Regions from separate parts of the Paenarthrobacter sp. UW852 genome, predicted to be linked through region 4. Evidence: riboswitches for the same ligand, from Rfam matches in the RefSeq annotation. Region 4 holds a riboswitch; each other region holds the start of a gene.
The links. A riboswitch is a leader RNA that binds a small molecule or an ion and turns the genes downstream of it on or off. The one in region 4 is predicted to bind S-adenosylmethionine.
Positions count from the first base shown of each region.

Region 1: linked by a shared signal. The riboswitch ahead of NEK97_RS05260 (hypothetical protein) and the one ahead of NEK97_RS07395 (aminotransferase class V-fold PLP-dependent enzyme) in region 4 are both predicted to bind S-adenosylmethionine.
Region 2: linked by a shared signal. The riboswitch ahead of NEK97_RS08565 (DUF1737 domain-containing protein) and the one ahead of NEK97_RS07395 (aminotransferase class V-fold PLP-dependent enzyme) in region 4 are both predicted to bind S-adenosylmethionine.
Region 3: linked by a shared signal. The riboswitch ahead of NEK97_RS03470 (homoserine O-acetyltransferase) and the one ahead of NEK97_RS07395 (aminotransferase class V-fold PLP-dependent enzyme) in region 4 are both predicted to bind S-adenosylmethionine.

Region 1 covers NZ_JAMSGY010000002.1:457,981-462,099, forward strand. The annotation lists gene NEK97_RS05255 (sodium:solute symporter) at 225-1,766, shown strand; SAM riboswitch class IV at 1,993-2,112, shown strand; gene NEK97_RS05260 (hypothetical protein) at 2,129-2,485, shown strand; gene NEK97_RS05265 (hypothetical protein) at 2,482-2,673, opposite strand; gene NEK97_RS05270 (VIT1/CCC1 transporter family protein) at 2,900-4,072, shown strand.
Region 2 covers NZ_JAMSGY010000004.1:89,139-93,257, forward strand. The annotation lists gene NEK97_RS08555 (O-succinylhomoserine sulfhydrylase) at 1-954, opposite strand, end outside; gene NEK97_RS08560 (rhodanese-like domain-containing protein) at 955-1,365, opposite strand; gene NEK97_RS08565 (DUF1737 domain-containing protein) at 1,362-1,625, opposite strand; SAM riboswitch class IV at 1,639-1,752, opposite strand; gene NEK97_RS08570 (NtaA/DmoA family FMN-dependent monooxygenase) at 1,918-3,246, shown strand; gene NEK97_RS08575 (aromatic amino acid ammonia-lyase) at 3,246-4,119, shown strand, end outside.
Region 3 covers NZ_JAMSGY010000002.1:49,117-53,235, reverse strand. The annotation lists gene NEK97_RS03475 (bifunctional o-acetylhomoserine/o-acetylserine sulfhydrylase) at 1-1,193, shown strand, start outside; SAM riboswitch class IV at 1,367-1,483, shown strand; gene NEK97_RS03470 (homoserine O-acetyltransferase) at 1,499-2,626, shown strand; gene NEK97_RS03465 (winged helix DNA-binding domain-containing protein) at 2,658-3,764, opposite strand; gene NEK97_RS03460 (SGNH/GDSL hydrolase family protein) at 3,842-4,119, opposite strand, start outside.
Region 4 covers NZ_JAMSGY010000003.1:258,931-263,049, forward strand. The annotation lists gene aroA (3-phosphoshikimate 1-carboxyvinyltransferase) at 1-2, shown strand, start outside; gene NEK97_RS07385 (ribosome small subunit-dependent GTPase A) at 5-1,120, shown strand; gene hisN (histidinol-phosphatase) at 1,175-1,987, shown strand; SAM riboswitch class IV at 2,171-2,284, shown strand; gene NEK97_RS07395 (aminotransferase class V-fold PLP-dependent enzyme) at 2,318-3,724, shown strand; gene NEK97_RS07400 (class I SAM-dependent methyltransferase) at 3,845-4,119, shown strand, end outside.

The DNA.
Region 1 (4,119 bases), on a different contig from region 4:
AATAGTAGCCGGAGCGCGCAAAAGGAGGACCAGAAACGGCCGAAGCATGACTTAAGCATCTTGACTGTTACTCCCATCACAACATATCCTCTGAGGCAACAAGTGTTGTCTGTGAGGCATACAACACCCTCCCCAATCTCCAATCGTCAGCACGGAGACTTCGACCCTTCGCAGGAGTATCGTCGAAATCCCCAACCTCCGTGCATCAGCTCCAAGGACCGTTCATGGAATCTTCGGCTATAAACATCGCAATCGTGGTGGTGTACCTGCTCGCCATGCTGGCGTTCGGCTGGTGGGGCAAGTCCCGCACCAAGAACAACAGCGACTTCCTGGTGGCCGGCCGCCGCCTTGGCCCCTTCCTCTACACAGGCACCATGGCCGCGGTGGTCCTCGGTGGCGCATCCACCGTCGGCGGCGTCGGCCTGGGCTACAAGTTCGGCATTTCCGGTATGTGGCTCGTGGTGGCCATCGGCGCCGGTGTGCTGCTGCTGAGCCTGCTCTTCGCCGGCACCATCCAGCGCCTGAAGATCTACACCGTCTCCCAGATGCTCAGCCTCCGCTACGGCAGCAAGGCCACGCAGACATCCGGCATCGTGATGCTCGCGTACACCCTGATGCTGTGCGCCACGTCCACTGGCGCCTACGCCACCATCTTCGTGGTGCTCTTCGATTGGGAACGCTGGCTGGCAATCGCCGTTGGCGGGGCAATCGTGCTGGTCTACTCAACCATTGGCGGCATGTGGTCCATCACCCTGGCTGACCAGGTGCAGTTCATCATCAAGACCGTGGGCATCTTCTTCCTGATGCTGCCGTTCGTCATGAACGCTGCGGGCGGCATGGACGGCATCCGTGGGCGCCTCAAGGACAGCTTCTTCCAGATCGACGGCATCGGTACCCAGACGATCATCACGTACTTCGTTGTTTACACGCTGGGCCTCCTGATCGGCCAGGACATCTGGCAGCGCGTCTTCACCGCCAAGACCCCCACCGTTGCCCGCTGGGGCGGCGCCACGGCCGGTGTCTACTGCATCCTCTACGGCATCGCAGGTGCCTTGATCGGCCTGGCAGCCCGCGTGGCCTTGCCGGATATCGACGTCGCAAACCTCGGCAAGGACGTGGTGTACGCAGAGGTAGCAACCCACATCCTCCCCGTGGGCATCGGTGGCTTGGTCATGGCAGCGGCTGTCGCCGCCATGATGTCCACCGCCTCCGGCGCCCTGATCGCCGCCGCAACGGTTGCGCGCGCCGACGTCGTCCCGTTCGTGGCCAGCTGGTTCGGCAAGACCATCAACACTGACGACACCGAAAACCCCGAGCACGACGTCAAGGCAAACCGATACTGGGTCCTTGGCCTGGGCATCGTTGCGGTCCTGATTTCCATGGCCGCGCAGGACGTGGTGGTGGCCCTCACCATCGCCTACGACATCCTGGTAGGCGGACTCCTGGTCGCGATCCTCGGCGGCCTGGTGTGGAAGCGCGGCACAGGCATCGCGGCTGCATGGTCCATGGCAGTCGGCTCGGTGCTGACCCTGGCCCTGCTGATCATGTTCGCCGTGGGAGTCATCCCCAGCGAAGACGGCGTCTACGCGAACGAACCCATCTACTACGGCCTGGCGGCCTCATTCCTCGTTTACGTGGTCATCTCGCTCCTGACGCCGCGCACCGACCCCGCAGTCCGGGCCGCCTGGGACAAGCGCGTGGCAGGTGCGATCTCCGAGGAACTGCCGGTCGAAGCACACCCGGTCAGCTCCAATAAGGCCTACTGACCCGAACACGCAGGACAAGCGACACAAAGCAACGCCCGACGGCGGCGCTCCCCTCACGGGGCAGCGTCGCCGTTTTGCTGTACCCCCAGAAAGTACTCGTTGTGGGGCCTGCTCTGCGGGCTCTAACTCCATCCAACGCTGCAGAGCAGGCCCCACAACGAGAGAGCGCCCCAGAAAGAGAGCGAGCCCCACAACGAGAGCGCCGCGTGCGGTAGTGTTGTGCCAGCTTCAAGAGATGTGGTGCCAAGCTCCGACTGGCCACACACCAACCCCATGTTCACGGGTGGTTCGGATGAGGAAGCGGCCCGCCCCGGACCCAAGACAACCGAGCGGGCAAGAGCACTCCCCCAAGGAGAAGTACCTTGCCGTACCACGCCGACAGCAGCCAAGCCCCCACGTCGCCGGCACCCGGCGCCCAAACTACCGGCGCGAAGAAACCCGACTCGCAAAAAACCGGCACCCCCGCCGAACCCGCAGCCAGCAAGGTTACGGTGATCCCCGCCGTCGACCTCTTCCTGGGGATCGTCACCATAGCGACCGGAGCGAAGAGCGTGACGGTCCGGCACCCCGATCCGCGGTTGATCGCCCGGGCGCTTGCGCAGGCCGTCCGCCCCACCCAATGGTGCGCTGCGTCAGGGACTCTGACGGTGACCGTTGCCGCCGTCGGGAAGCCCATGGGGCTGCCGAGGCACTTTACCTTCCCGGAGCAAGCTGCCTAATCCTCTTCGTCTTCCTCCCGGAAGTCGTCTGTTTCATCGATCGGGACCACCCGTTCGTCATCCTCCGGTGCGTCCACTTCCTCCACCCAGGGCTCGTCCACTTCCTGGTCCTCCGCGTAGTCGTAGGCCGGGTCGGACTCCACAGTTGCCCGCTCCGGGTAATTGGCGTGTGATTCGGTGGTGTTCATGATGCAACCTCCGTCCCTTGGGCCGCGAACGACCCGATGACCTTGCGCGGGAGACCCCGCCCCTGTCATTCCATCTGAGCACCGGCCCACGGACCGGTCAAGGGGCCGAAATTACGGTGCACCGAACATTCCGGTTGAGGAATACCAGCCAAAAATCCCCGAGAATAACCGGTAGTGTGGGGCGTGCAATGGGGCCGCAACTACCCCACCCAGCACAGGAGAAAAAGTGCAACAGCACCAGGAATCCCACGGTCCGTCGAGCCCCGTTCCGGACCCCATCAACGAAACCGAAGCCCCGCAAGAGGCCGAAGCACCACAAACCGCGCCGACGTCCTCGGACATCAGGCGTTGGCGTCAGTACCTGGCGGACGAGCGGGCCGAAGCCGCCGTATACCGGGAACTCGCCCAACGCCGGGACGGCGAAGAACGCCAGATCCTCCTGGCCTTGGCCGAGGCCGAAGGCAGGCACGAAGCCCACTGGCTCAAGCTCCTCGGGGAGCACGCAGGAATGCCCAAGGCGGCGTCCGGCCGCAGCCAGTTCCTGGGCTTCCTGGCCCGCAACTTCGGATCGGTGTTCGTGCTCGCTTTGGCGCAGCGGGCCGAAGGCCGCTCCCCCTACGGCACCGAGCCGGCCGCAACGCCAGCCATGGTGGCCGATGAGCAGATCCATGAAGAAGTGGTCCGCGGGCTCGCAACCCGTGGCCGGAACAGGTTGTCCGGCACCTTCCGCGCCGCAGTCTTTGGCGCGAACGACGGCCTGGTCAGTAACCTTTCCCTGGTCATGGGTATGGCCGCCACCGGAGTGCCCAGCCCGGTGGTGTTGATGAGCGGCGTGGCGGGTTTGCTGGCCGGAGCCCTTTCCATGGGCGCAGGAGAATACGTCTCCGTGCGCTCACAACGGGAACTGCTCAACGCCACCCTCCCCACGCAGGCCACGCTTACCGCTGCGCCGTCCCTGGACATTGAGCACAACGAACTGGTTCTGGTGTATCTGGCCCGCGGCATGACCCAGGAAGCGGCCGAGCACCGGGCCGCCGAACGCATGGGATTGTTCAGCTGCGATTGCGATCCCAGCCTTTCCCTGCAGCCCGAGAAGCCGGCCGAGGACGAGCACGAATCCGTGGGCTCAGCCTGGGGCGCAGCGTTGTCCAGCTTCTGCTTCTTCGCCTCGGGCGCCATCATCCCCATCCTGCCGTTCCTGTTCGGCATGACCGGTGTCGCGGCGCTCATGGTGGCCGGTGTCCTGGTGGGCATCGCGCTGTTGGCGACCGGCGCCGTCGTCGGCCTTCTGTCCGGTACATCGCCCCTCAGCCGCGGCCTGCGGCAGCTTGCGATCGGCCTGGGAGCGGCAGCCGCCACGTACGGACTGGGATTGCTCTTCGGCGCAGCGATCGTCTGAGTTGGACGGCTCCGGCCGCAGCCCGTACTGTTGGTTCGTCCTCCGCG
Region 2 (4,119 bases), on a different contig from region 4:
AAGCTCGAATGTCAGGACCGTACCGCCGGCCTTCATCTGCTTTGCCGCGAGCTCGTATTGCGGGTGCGACTTCAACAGCGGGTACTTGACCCAGCTGATGGCGGGCTGCTGCTCGAGCCATTCCGCGATCTTCAAAGCGGACGCAGAGCTGTGATTCACGCGCAGCCCCATGGTCTCCAAACCCTTGGTCAGCACCCAGGCGTTGAACGCGGACAGCGAAGGTCCGGTGTGCCGCATGAGCTGCTTGACCGGGCCGTCGATGAACTCCTTGGTGCCCAGGATGGCGCCGCCAAGAACGCGGCCCTGGCCGTCGATGTGCTTGGTGCCGGAATACACGATCACGTCGGCGCCCAGCTCACCACAGCGCTGCAGCAGTGGAGTGGCAAAGACATTGTCGACGACGACGGTCGCGCCGGCGGCATGCGCCAGCTCGCTGACGGCGGCGATGTCGACGATCTCCTGCATGGGGTTGGACGGAGATTCGAAAAACACGGCCGTGGTGGGCTTGGACAGGGCTTCACGCCACTGGTCCAGGTCGGGTCCATCAACGAATACTGTCTCCACGCCCCAGCGCGGAAGAATTTCGTTGAGGATCACGAAGCAGGACCCGAACAGGGAGCGGGCGGCGACTACGCGGTCACCGGCAGCCAGCAGGGCACCCAAGGCGGTGAATACCGCAGACATGCCGGACGCCGTCGCAAAGCAAGCCTCGGTGCCTTCCAGCAGGCGGAGCCGTTCCTGGAAGGTGGCCACGGAGGGGTTGCCGTAACGGGAGTAGACGAATCGCTCGTCCTCACCGGTGAAGGCACGTTCGGCAGCGGCAGCCGATTCGTAGACGAAGCCAGAGTTCAGGAAGACGGCCTCGGACGTTTCCTGGAAGTTGGTGCGGTCAAGACCGCCACGGACGGCCTGGGTATCAGGATTCCAGCCAGCGGCGTCAGGATTGAAAGTCACTTAGTCGGTCCCCAGGTTCGTCGGAAGGCCACGGTTTTTCCAGCCATTTACAGTGCGCTCGCCATAACGGTCAGGCTCGCCTTCAAAGCCCTCAAGGACGTTGTACGCGGTGAAGCCTGCCTGGGTTGCGGCGATGGCTGCTGCGATTGAACGCTGGCCGGAGCGGCACAGGAAGACGAGCTCCACGCCGTCGTCTTCGGGCGCTTGCTGCCGTAGGTCCTCGATGAAGCGGGAGTTGGGGATGCCGCCGGCAAGGTTCCACTGGATGAACAGGGGATCGTTGTCCGTAGCTTTGGTGTCCGGGATACCGATGTGGGCCCATTCGCCCTCGGTACGGACATCCACCAGGATGGCACCCGCCTCAAGTTTGGCCCACGCGTCCTGCGGGGTCAGGTCGCCTGCGTAGCTCATGCGTGGCCCTCGAATGCTTCGTCGTCGTCATTTTCAAGCTGGTCCACGGCGTCGGCCACGGCGGCGTCTGCGTGGGCGATCGCTGCGGGAAGCACGATTGCCTGGGCGACGATGACGTCCGTGCCGTTAAAGGTGGCTGCCGGGCTGCCATGGAGCACATAGCCCTCGGCGAGTGCGGAGCTGATCCGCTCGCAGAAATCGCGGGTGTCCGGGCCTGTGATCAGGCGGTAAGAAAGTTTTTCTTCAGTGGGTTCAGGCATTGCTGGTGCTCCTCAGTCACGCTTGCAGTTCGAATTTGTCCGATACGCCGAGTAGTCACCTGAGGCACCCCGCCGGAGAGAGGGTTGCCGACCAGCAAGTCAGGGCTTCGCGCTGGTACTCATTACTCAAGAAAAACGTAGCATTCAGGGCGCCTGGGCTGCATGTGGCGGAGGTTTGCCCGCCGTCATGTTGCGTAACCGGAGGGTGCTGTGGCAGGGCCCATTTATGACGTCCCGGGAGCATAATTGACGCAGTACGTCCCCCTGTAACTTCGCAAGAAACCAGGTCGCGGTGAACGAACAGAGCAGTCCTACACTCAAGCCCATGCTGCATTTTGGATGGTTCGTGGGCCACGGATTCGGAGTTCAGGGTTGGGGGACGCCCGGCTACGGGCTGGGCTATGACTGGAAGAAGCCGGCCCTGTACCAAGAGGCCGTGCGCGCCTTCGAGCGGTCCGGGCTCGACCTGTTCATCATCGAGGACTCGCTTACCGTTCCTGATACCTACGGCGGTACGGCCGAGGTGTCCCTGGCGCATGCATCCTTCGCACCCAAGCACGACCCCCTCGCGTTGGTTCCCTACCTGCTCTCCGCCACCGAGCACCTGGGGATTGTGCCCACGGTCAGCGCTTCCTTCTATCCGCCCTTCACCGCCGCCCGGCTGCTGGCCACCTTGCAGCACTTCTCAGAGGGTCAGCTTGGCTGGAACGTGGTGACGTCCGGCAGCGACCTCGCGGCGCAAAACTACGGACTGGACCAGCAGATTGAACATGACCTGCGGTACGAGAAGGCGGAGGAATTCGTCGACGTCGTGAGGCGGCTTTGGCGGAGTTGGGAACCAGGCGCCGTGATGGAGGACGTTTCCGCCGGGGTATTCGCCGACCACACCAAAGTTCACCCGATCAACCATGAAGGCGACTTCTTCAAGGTCCGGGGCCCCCTGAACACGGCGCCCCTGCCGGAGGAGCCCGTGTTGGTTCAGGCGGGGGCTTCACCACGCGGCAAGGCGTTTGCCGGCGGACATGCCGATGTGGCGATCGCCCTGGCACGTGGTGTGGACGGGATGAAAGCGTACCGGGACTCGATCCGCGCCGAGGCTGCGAAGGCCGGCAGGAACCCTGATGACGTGAAGGTCTTGTTTGTCCTCAAGCCCACGGTGGTCGGTTCCGCTGCCGAAGCCGAGGAACTGCGTGCCCAGCGGCGTGAGCTCACCCAACGCGACATCGACAGCCAGCTCAACTCCATCTCCTACCTCTCCGTGATCGACTTCAAGCAGTTCGACCTCGATGCCCCGTTGCCCGAGCTGACTACCAACAGCAACCAAGGAACCTTGGAGCACTTCGCCAAAGCAGCGCCGCCAGGTTCCACGCTTCGCCAGATCCTGCAAGCCCGCAGCGGTGGGGCAGGGGACTCGATCATCGGTACGGTGGGCGAAATCGCCGACTACCTCGAAGAAACCGGCTCCGCGGTGGGCGGCGACGGGTTCCTTTTCTCCGGCTTCGTTGATCCCGTGACGGTGCACGGAGTGCTGGACAAACTCACCCCTGAGCTGCGCCGGCGGGGGCTGTTGAGGAAGAGTTACGGCAACGGCGGATTCCGGCAGAACCTCCTGGACTTCTGATGACGTCCGATGATGCAGGGACCCTGGTGATAGGAACGGCCCCGATACGCGCTGAACGCTTGGCCCTGGCAGCCAGCGACGACTCGTTTCACGTGAAACTCAACCATGATGCGTTGACTTTGATCGGCCGATCCCGGGAGATCCTGGAGCAGGCCGCGGCGTCCGGCCAGCGGGTCTACGGGCTCAATACCCTGCTGGGATCCGGTCGTGACACCGTTGTGGAGGACAAGTCGATCCTCAGCTATCAGGTTCAGGTTGTCCGGTATCACAACAGCGGCGTGGGCCAATATCTGGACCGCGCCGCCGCCCGGGCCGTCATTCTTGCCCGCCTTGTGGGATTCAGCCGCGGTGGCTCAGGAGTGCGTCCCGAGACTGCCCGTTTCTATGCCGAACTTCTGAACCACGGCGTCCACCCCGCCATCCCTTCCGAAGGCTCAGTGGGCTCATCGGACCTCACCCAACTCGCCGCCGTCGCGGCTGTGGCCCTCGGCGAAGGTGAAGCGTTCGATGCCCACGGCACTTTGGTCCCGGGGGCCAAAGCGCTCGCCGATGCCGGGCTGCAGCCCCTCACTCTCGCAGCCGGTGAGGCCCTGTCACTGGTGAGCGCGAACTCCTACTCCGTGGGCGTCGGTGCCCTGGTCCTTAGGCGACTGCGGCACCTGGCCGAACTTGCCGACGTCGCGCTTTCCTTGTCCCTTGAAACCATCGCAAGGTACGACGGCGGCGGGAACCTCAGCCCGTTTTCGCCGGCGATCCAGGCAGCCAAGGCAGTGAACGGGCAGCGGGACTCGGCCGCTGCTGTTCGTCGACTTTTGAGCGGCGGCTGGCTGGAGGATGTCCGGGCTGAGGTTTCGGTTCAGGACGCCCTCTCCT
Region 3 (4,119 bases), on a different contig from region 4:
GCGCAGCCAACCGCTTCGCACTGGCTGAGCTCGCGCCGATCTACACCCGCATCGGAAACCCCACCCAGGATGCCGTTGAACAGCGGATCGCCAGCCTTGAAGGGGGCCTCGGCGCGCTCCTGCTCAGCTCCGGACAAGCGGCGGAGACCTTCGCCATCCTGAACATCGCCGAGGCAGGTGACCACGTTGTGGCCAGCCCCAGCCTCTACGGCGGGACCTACAACCTGCTCGCGCATACCCTGAAGAAGTTCGGTATTTCGGTTACCTTCGTCGCAGACCCGGACAACCTGGACCAGTGGCGTGACGCCGTGCAGCCGAACACCAAACTCTTCTTCGGCGAAGTGGTGTCCAATCCGCGCCAGGACGTCCTGGACATCGAAGGTATCGCAGGGGTCGCGCACCAGGCCGGGGTGCCTCTCATTGTCGACAACACCCTGTCCACTCCCTACCTGATCCGTCCCATCGAATGGGGCGCCGACATCGTGGTGCACTCCGCCACCAAGTACCTCGGCGGACACGGCTCGGCAATTGCCGGCGTGATCGTGGATTCGGGGAACTTCGACTTCGGCAAGGACCCCGAGCGGTTCCCGGGCTTCAACACCCCCGATCCCAGCTACAACGGCCTGGTCTATGCCCGCGACCTCGGCAAGGACGGGGCGCTCGGCGCAAACCTCTCCTACATCCTCAAGGCCCGCGTCCAGTTGCTCCGGGACCTGGGCTCCGCCGTCGCGCCTTTCAATGCCTTCCTGATCGCCCAGGGGCTGGAAACCTTGAGCCTTCGCGTGGAACGCCACGTCGCCAACGCCACCAAAGTGGCGGAATGGCTTGAAGCGCACGACGACGTCGAATCGGTCGCCTACGCGGGTCTGCCGTCCAGCCCGTGGTACCAGCGCGGCAAGAAGTATGGCCCCAACGGCACCGGCGCCATCGTCGCGTTCAACATCAAGGGCGGCGTCGAAGCCGGCAAGCGCTTCGTGGACGGGCTGGAGCTTCACTCACACGTGGCAAACATCGGTGATGTGCGTTCGCTGGTCATCCACCCGGCCTCCACCACGCACAGCCAGTTGACCGCAGAGCAGCAGGAGATCGCCGGCGTCAAACCAGGCCTGGTGCGCCTGTCTGTTGGCATCGAGCACGTGGACGACATCATCGCCGACCTCGAAGCAGGCTTCAGGGCGGCCAAGGGAGCTTAGTGGCCCGCCTGATCCAGTAACGAACACCTTCTGTGCAGCGCCGCCCCGCGCCGTCGAATATTCGAAGGGCGGCGCTCCACAGCGCCCATTCGCGAACGATGTGACCCGAAACCGTCACAGTGTTGTCACATTCTTCGCCAGAGCTGCCCTGTTTTTCCTACACTCTTTCTATAGGTCACGAGTGCCAGCATGTAGCCCCGGCTTGCTGGCCGGCAACCCTCCTCCGCGGTGGGGTGCCCCGGGTGAAGACCTGGCCCGTTCGCGCGCAAGGCGACGGGCAAGCGCGAGGAATAGGTGTCAAAGGAATGACCATCACTGCAACAGCCATACCCACAGCCGAAGAAGCGGACGGCACGGTTAAGTACGCCAGCATCGGTTCGCTCGAACTCGAGGCCGGTGGTTTCCTTCCGGACGTTGTCCTGGCCTATGAAACGTGGGGCCGGCTCAATGCGGATGCCTCCAACGCCGTGCTCATCGAGCATGCGCTCACGGGCAGCACGCATGTGGCTCGCGGAGCAACCGACGAGGAAGGATGGTGGGAACAACTCGTCGGACCTGGCGCCACCATCGATACCACCAAGTACTTCGTGGTCTCCATCAACATCGTGGGCGGCTGTTACGGAAGCACGGGCCCGTCCACCGAAGCGCCGGACGGCCAGCCCTGGGGATCCCGGTTCCCCCTGATCACGCTGCGCGACAGCACGGTGGCTGAAGCGCGACTCGCGGACACCTTGGGGATCAAGGCCTGGCATGCCGTACTGGGCGGATCCATGGGAGGTGCCAGGGCCCTGGAATGGGCCGTGACATTTCCCGAACGGGTTGAACGGTGCGCTGTGATCTCGGTCGGCGCCTACAGCACGGCCGAGCAGATTGCGTTCGCGCAGGCCCAGACCCTTGCCATCCGGCAGGACCCGAACTTCAACAACGGCGACTACTACGGCGGCCCAGCCCCCGAAGAGGGCCTGGCGTTGGCACGCCGGATTGCGCACATCACCTACCGCTCGGCCCTGGAACTGGATTACCGGTTTGGACGTCAGCCGCAGCCCCAGGAAACGCCGCTTGCTGCCGCCGTCCTCGCGGAGCGGGGCCGATACCAGGTGGAGAGCTACCTGGACCACCAAGGGAACAAGCTTGTCCGCCGCTTTGACGCGAACAGCTACGTTGCCATCACAGAAGCCCTGATGTCCCACGACGTGACCAGGGGGCGTGGCTCACTCCAAGACGCACTGTCCCGGACCACTGCGCAGTTCTTCGTTGCGGCGGTGGACAGTGACAGGCTTTACTTCCCCGCACAATCGCGGGAATTGGCGGCCGCGCTTCCCGGGAACGTACCGGTCCACGTCATCGAAGCCCCGATTGGCCACGACGGCTTCCTGACCGAAATCGGTCAACTTTCCGCGCAACTCCACCAGGCCTTCTTTTCCCAGTCCTAAAGCAGTGACTTCCCAGCTTAGCCTTGACGTCTCATGCCCTTTTGGTCGGGAGGCCCAGGAAACTTCCATAGCGGGCCACCTCGGCGTCCAGTGCGATGTCTTCATCCGGAGTCGTGGGCCGGTTCATCCTGATGTCGAGTTCGCAGACGCCGTTGGTGAATGCGTGCCGCCACCACCCTGCCAGGCGCCCGTCCACCAGGACAACGTGCAGCGGGCTGTTGTCCTCGGGGAAGTACGGTGCCTTTCCGCCGAGAAAGTGCCGGGACTGGGAGTACCCCATCACGTACTCGTCATAGCACTGGATGAGGTCAACGCGGGGGAGTGCCGTCTCTTGGGGCGGCCCGGAAAGCCCTTCGACGTCTTCGGAGGCGAGGTGAAATTCCAACCCATCGAAAGAGGCCGCCCCGAGCGTTCCGGGGGAGAGCTCACGGGCAACGGTCAGCCCCAGGTTCACGTCCTTCATGGTGAGCCCGGACCAGGCCGCGCAGTCCTTGACTGTGGCAGGTCCACGGCTGGCGAAGTACCGCAGGGCCAGCCGCCCGAGGGCCTGTTCACGGTCCGTGCCCGTCAGCGGCCCACCCGCGGTGCCCGTGACCCGTTCGTCGAACAGGGCGTATGTCTGTTTCAGCGCACCACCTGAGGATCGGACGGGGTTGCCGCTGACCAGTATCCGGCTGATTTCCGCGTGCATGAGTTGGTAAATGAACGCCAAACCCTTGCTGGGCAAACCGGCCGCGCCGAGGATCGAGGCGAGCTCTTCCCGGGTCTTGTGCGCCCCGCCCTCCACGGCACGCGCCAGGACGTGTCCGCTTCGGGCTGCGGCTTCCTGGTCCAGGCCGGTTTGCCGGTACATGCCTTTGTTTCCCTGATGGAGCCTGTCGGCGGACAACCCCATCAGCCAGCCGAGATCGTCCCGGTGAACAAAATGCCAGGTGGGACGGAGGATGTGGGTGCGCAGGACGGTGCCGTCCGCCACCGCCTGCTCGACATCGGCTGCGGTAACCCCGGCGTGGGGTTGGCACCTTTGGGCGAGTGTCCACCGCGCGTAAGGAAATTCCTGTGACTGGACCGCCAGCAGGTTGCGGAGGGCTTCGGCCGGCGAACCGGCGTGGGGAGCACGCAGCTGCTGGCGCCTCATTCGCAACTGCCGGACCTTTCCCGTCAGGGGAGAACCATCATCCGACATTGGGGTCCTCCCCGGACGCGAGCCGCACGTTAGTTGCGCGGCAGCAAGGTGCCGTCGGCGCCGAAGACGGGACCCGGCGTCGGGCGCTTTGGCGTAATTCCGTCGCCAGAGGACTGGTGACGAAGCCGCCGCAGGACCCAGGGGACAAAGTACTCGCGCGCCCAGACGAGGTCCGAAGAGCGGGCTTCCCGCCACGTCCGCGGCGGAAGGGACTTGGGCATCAAAGGCTCAAGGGTGTGCTCGACGTTAAGGGCATCCAGGACCATCATGGCGATGGTGTGGTGTCCCAAAGGAGAAAAGTGCAGCC
Region 4 (4,119 bases):
GACCATGGCCCGCGACGCACGCTCCTGGGACGAGTCCGATGTCCGTATCCGTCCCAACAAAAAAGGGTCACGCCCCAGGACCAAGGACCGCCCAAGCCACGATGACGCCGTCATTGGGCGCATCATCACCGTAGACCGGGGACGGTACCGGGCAATTGTCGGGGAAGACACCGACAACGAGCGCCTGGTCATCGCAGCACGGGCCCGTGAACTGCGGCGTAACCCCGTGGTCCCGGGTGACTTCGTCGCCCTGGTCGGAGATGTCTCCGGAGACCCGGATACCCTCGCCCGCCTGGTCCGGGTGGAGGAGCGCAGGACGCTCCTGCGCCGCAGTGCTGACGACACCGATCCGATCGAACGTGTCGTCGTGGCCAATGCCGATCAACTCGTGGTGGTGGTGGCGGCCGCGAACCCCGAGCCCCGGACCGGATTCATCGACCGCGCCCTGGTGGCCGCGTATGACGCCGGCATCGAGCCGCTGCTGCTCATCACCAAGGCGGACGTCAAGGACCCGGCGGAACTGCTGGCGAACTACCTCAGCCTGGACTTCCCCGTAATCATCAGCCGGACCGCCGATTCAGGGGCCGGCGGCATTGACGCGCGTTCCGACGACGGCCTGTCCGCCCGCCTCGACCGGGATGCCGTCGCGCAGCTCCGCTCCCACCTCGGCGGAAAAGTAACTGTCATGCTCGGCCACTCCGGTGTGGGCAAGTCCACCATGGTCAACGCCCTGACGGGAGCCGAACGCGCCACTGGCGGCGTAAACGCGGTGACGGGCCGCGGCAGGCACACCTCCTCGTCGGCCCTGGCCCTTAAACTCGATGACGCCCCCACGGGAAGCTGGATCATCGATACTCCCGGCATCCGCTCCTTCGGTTTGGCCCATGTGGACCCGGACCGGATCCTGCGTTCCTTCCCCGATTTGGAGCCCGGCACGGATGGCTGCGAGCGCGGCTGCAAACACGACGCAACCGCCATCAATTGCGGACTGGATGCGTGGGTCAACGAAGGCCATGCCGGACCGTCAGGCGTCGCCCGCCTTGCCTCACTGCGTCGCTTGCTTGGGGCTGATCCCCGGCTCGAAGCGAAAGAGGCCAAGGAATTGGGCACGGTCAACTGATCGTGGCGGCTTCACGTCCCCACTGCGGCCAGTGATTCAGGATAGTTTGGTGGCATGACCCATCCCGTTTCCACCTACAACGATGACTTGCGTCTCGCCCACGTCCTCGCAGACTCAGTAGATGCCCAGACCATGGATCGCTTCAAAGCGCTGGACCTGCAGATCGAAACCAAGCCGGACCTCACACCCGTCACAGATGCGGACAAGGCCGCGGAGGAAGCGATTCGCGGCCAGCTGTCCCGTTCCCGCCCCCGCGACGCCGTCTTGGGCGAGGAATTCGGCAGCAGCGGACACGGCTCGCGTCGTTGGATCATCGATCCCATCGATGGCACCAAGAATTTTGTTCGCGGTGTTCCGGTATGGGCAACGTTGATTGCGCTGGTCGATGAAGGCGAACCGGTTGTTGGCGTAGTGAGCGCCCCGGCTCTGGGCAAGCGGTGGTGGGCAGCCAAGGACATGGGCGCTTACATGGGCCGTTCGCTCGCCTCCGCCACACGCCTGAAGGTTTCCAACGTCTCCCGGTTGGCGGACGCGTCGATGTCGTACTCGAGCCTTTCCGGCTGGAAGGAACGCGGCAACCTCGACGAATTCATGGGACTCACAGAGGACATCTGGCGTACTCGCGCCTACGGGGATTTCTGGTCCTATTGCCTGGTCGCCGAAGGCGCCGTGGATATCGCCTGCGAACCTGAGCTGAATCTCTACGACATGGCTGCCTTGGTGCCCATCGTCACGGAAGCCGGCGGACGCTTCACGTCGCTGGAGGGCGAAGACGGACCGTTCGGCGGTAACGCGTTGGCCACCAACTCGATATTGCATTCGGAGGTCCTCAAGCGCCTCAACCCTGGGCTGGACGACCTCCTCTAGCTCCGGTTGCGGCACGGCCCGCATCGAACCATCACGAAATTTTCGACGGCGGACGACCCCTTTTGGGGCCGTCCGCCGTTTTATCTTCGCCCAATGACGACTTTTTCGTTCCACGTAACAATGCGCTTAACAATGTCCACCGGCTTTGGAGTGGCTGATGGGTATGCCCTAACCTTTTTTACAGGTCACGAGTGCCAGCGCTAAACCCCGGTTTGCTGGCCGGCAACCCTCCATTCGCGGTGGGGTGCCCCGGGTGACGACCCGGCCGGTCCGGAACGGATACGGCAAGCGCGGATCCCCCATGCGGGGGTCCCTCTTAAGTGAGGTCCCATGAGCACCGTTACGTTCAACGCCAACACCATTCCGTCGTTTGCTGAGGCAAGCGCAGTGCCGGTTGCTGCTGCACGTCCGCTGGCCGCTGTCACGGGCGCGGAGTTGCAGGCGCCCCTGATCCAAGGCGGCCATGTCCGTTATGCCAACCTCGACTACGGCGCATCGGCACCTGCCCTGACCATCGTCTCGGCGCACCTCAACGAGGTCTTGCCTTACTACGCCAGCGTTCACCGCGGTGCGGGTTTTGCTTCGCAGATCAGCACCTCTGTCTACGAAAATTCCCGGAACATCGTGCGTGAATTCGTGGGCGGCCGGGCTGATGACTCCGTGATTTTCACCCGCAACACCACTGACTCCCTGAACTTGCTGGCCGGATGCCTCCCCGTGGTTGATGGCCAGGTCGCTGGCGAGGTCCTGTACCTGGACATCGAACACCACGCCAACCTGCTGCCTTGGCAGGGTGTGCCCCACCGAAGCGTCGTTGCAGCACCAACCCTGGCCGCCACGTTGGATAAACTCCGCGATGAACTCGCCCAAGGCGGCGTGAGCCTGCTGGCGGTCACAGGCGCTTCGAACGTCACCGGTGAAATCCTCCCCATCGCCGAACTGGCTTCCCTTGCCCACGGGTTCGGCGCACGGATCGTGGTGGACGCCGCCCAACTTGCACCCCACCGCCGCATCAACATCGCAGAAGCGGACATCGACTACCTGGTCTTCTCCGGCCACAAGCTCTACGCTCCGTTCGGCGCTGGAGTGGTGGTGGGGCGCCCTGACTGGCTCGACGCCGGCGTCCCCCACCTGGCTGGCGGCGGAGCCGTCCGTGAAGCCCGGTTGGACTCGGTCAGCTGGGCTACCGGACCGGCCCGCCATGAGGGCGGTTCTCCCAACGTCCTGGGAGCGGCAACCCTGGCCCGCGCCACCCAGGTGTTGGCCGGCCTGGATGAGCAGGAATGGCATGACCATGAAGCGGCCATACGTTCCTACCTTGTTGAAGGCCTGGAAGCGATTGAGGGCGTCTCTGTCCACAAGATCTTCAGCGATTCCGTAGACACCATTGGTGTGGTCAACTTCTCCGTGGAAGGCTTCGACGCCGGTTTGGTCGCCGCCTACCTCGCGGCGGAACACGGTGTCGGCCTTCGGGATGGCCGGTTCTGCGCCCACCCGCTGCTCAAGCGCCTGGGATTGCCGTCAGGTTCGCTGCGGGCAAGCTTCGGCGTCGGCTCCCGGTTGGAGGACGCCACCAGGTTGCTGGCAGGCATCGAGGAACTCAAGCGCAACGGACTTGGCTGGGACTACGTAGTGGACGAAGGCCGCTGGGTGCCCGCGAACGACCACCGCAGCTACCCTGAATGGGCACCCAATACTCCGGGCACGGCAGGCGCAGCGCCCTGCACTGTGGACTAGGAATCCGCGCACCAAAGGGTTCCACGGCTGCGGTAAATTCGTAGGGTACCTTTTGGCAACCCTGTGAAGGAGCTCCGCGTGTCCACGCCGTCCCCCGGAGCCGCGAGTCATCCGGCGGTCATTCCCGGACCAGCAGGACCACGCGGTCCCAAGCTCCACGCCACCCGCAGGCACGAACTGGGCCAAAGCTTCCAGGACGGCGGGGAACATTATGACCGCGTGCGCCCCGGATACCCCATGGACTCCCTGGAATGGATCCTGCCCCAAGGGGCCCTGACAGCGGCCGACATCGGGGCGGGCACCGGCAAGTTCACGTCGCTTCTCCTCCAGCGGGACCTGGAGGTTGCCGCCGTCGATCCTTCACCGGACATGCTGGAACAACTGCGCAAAAGCTA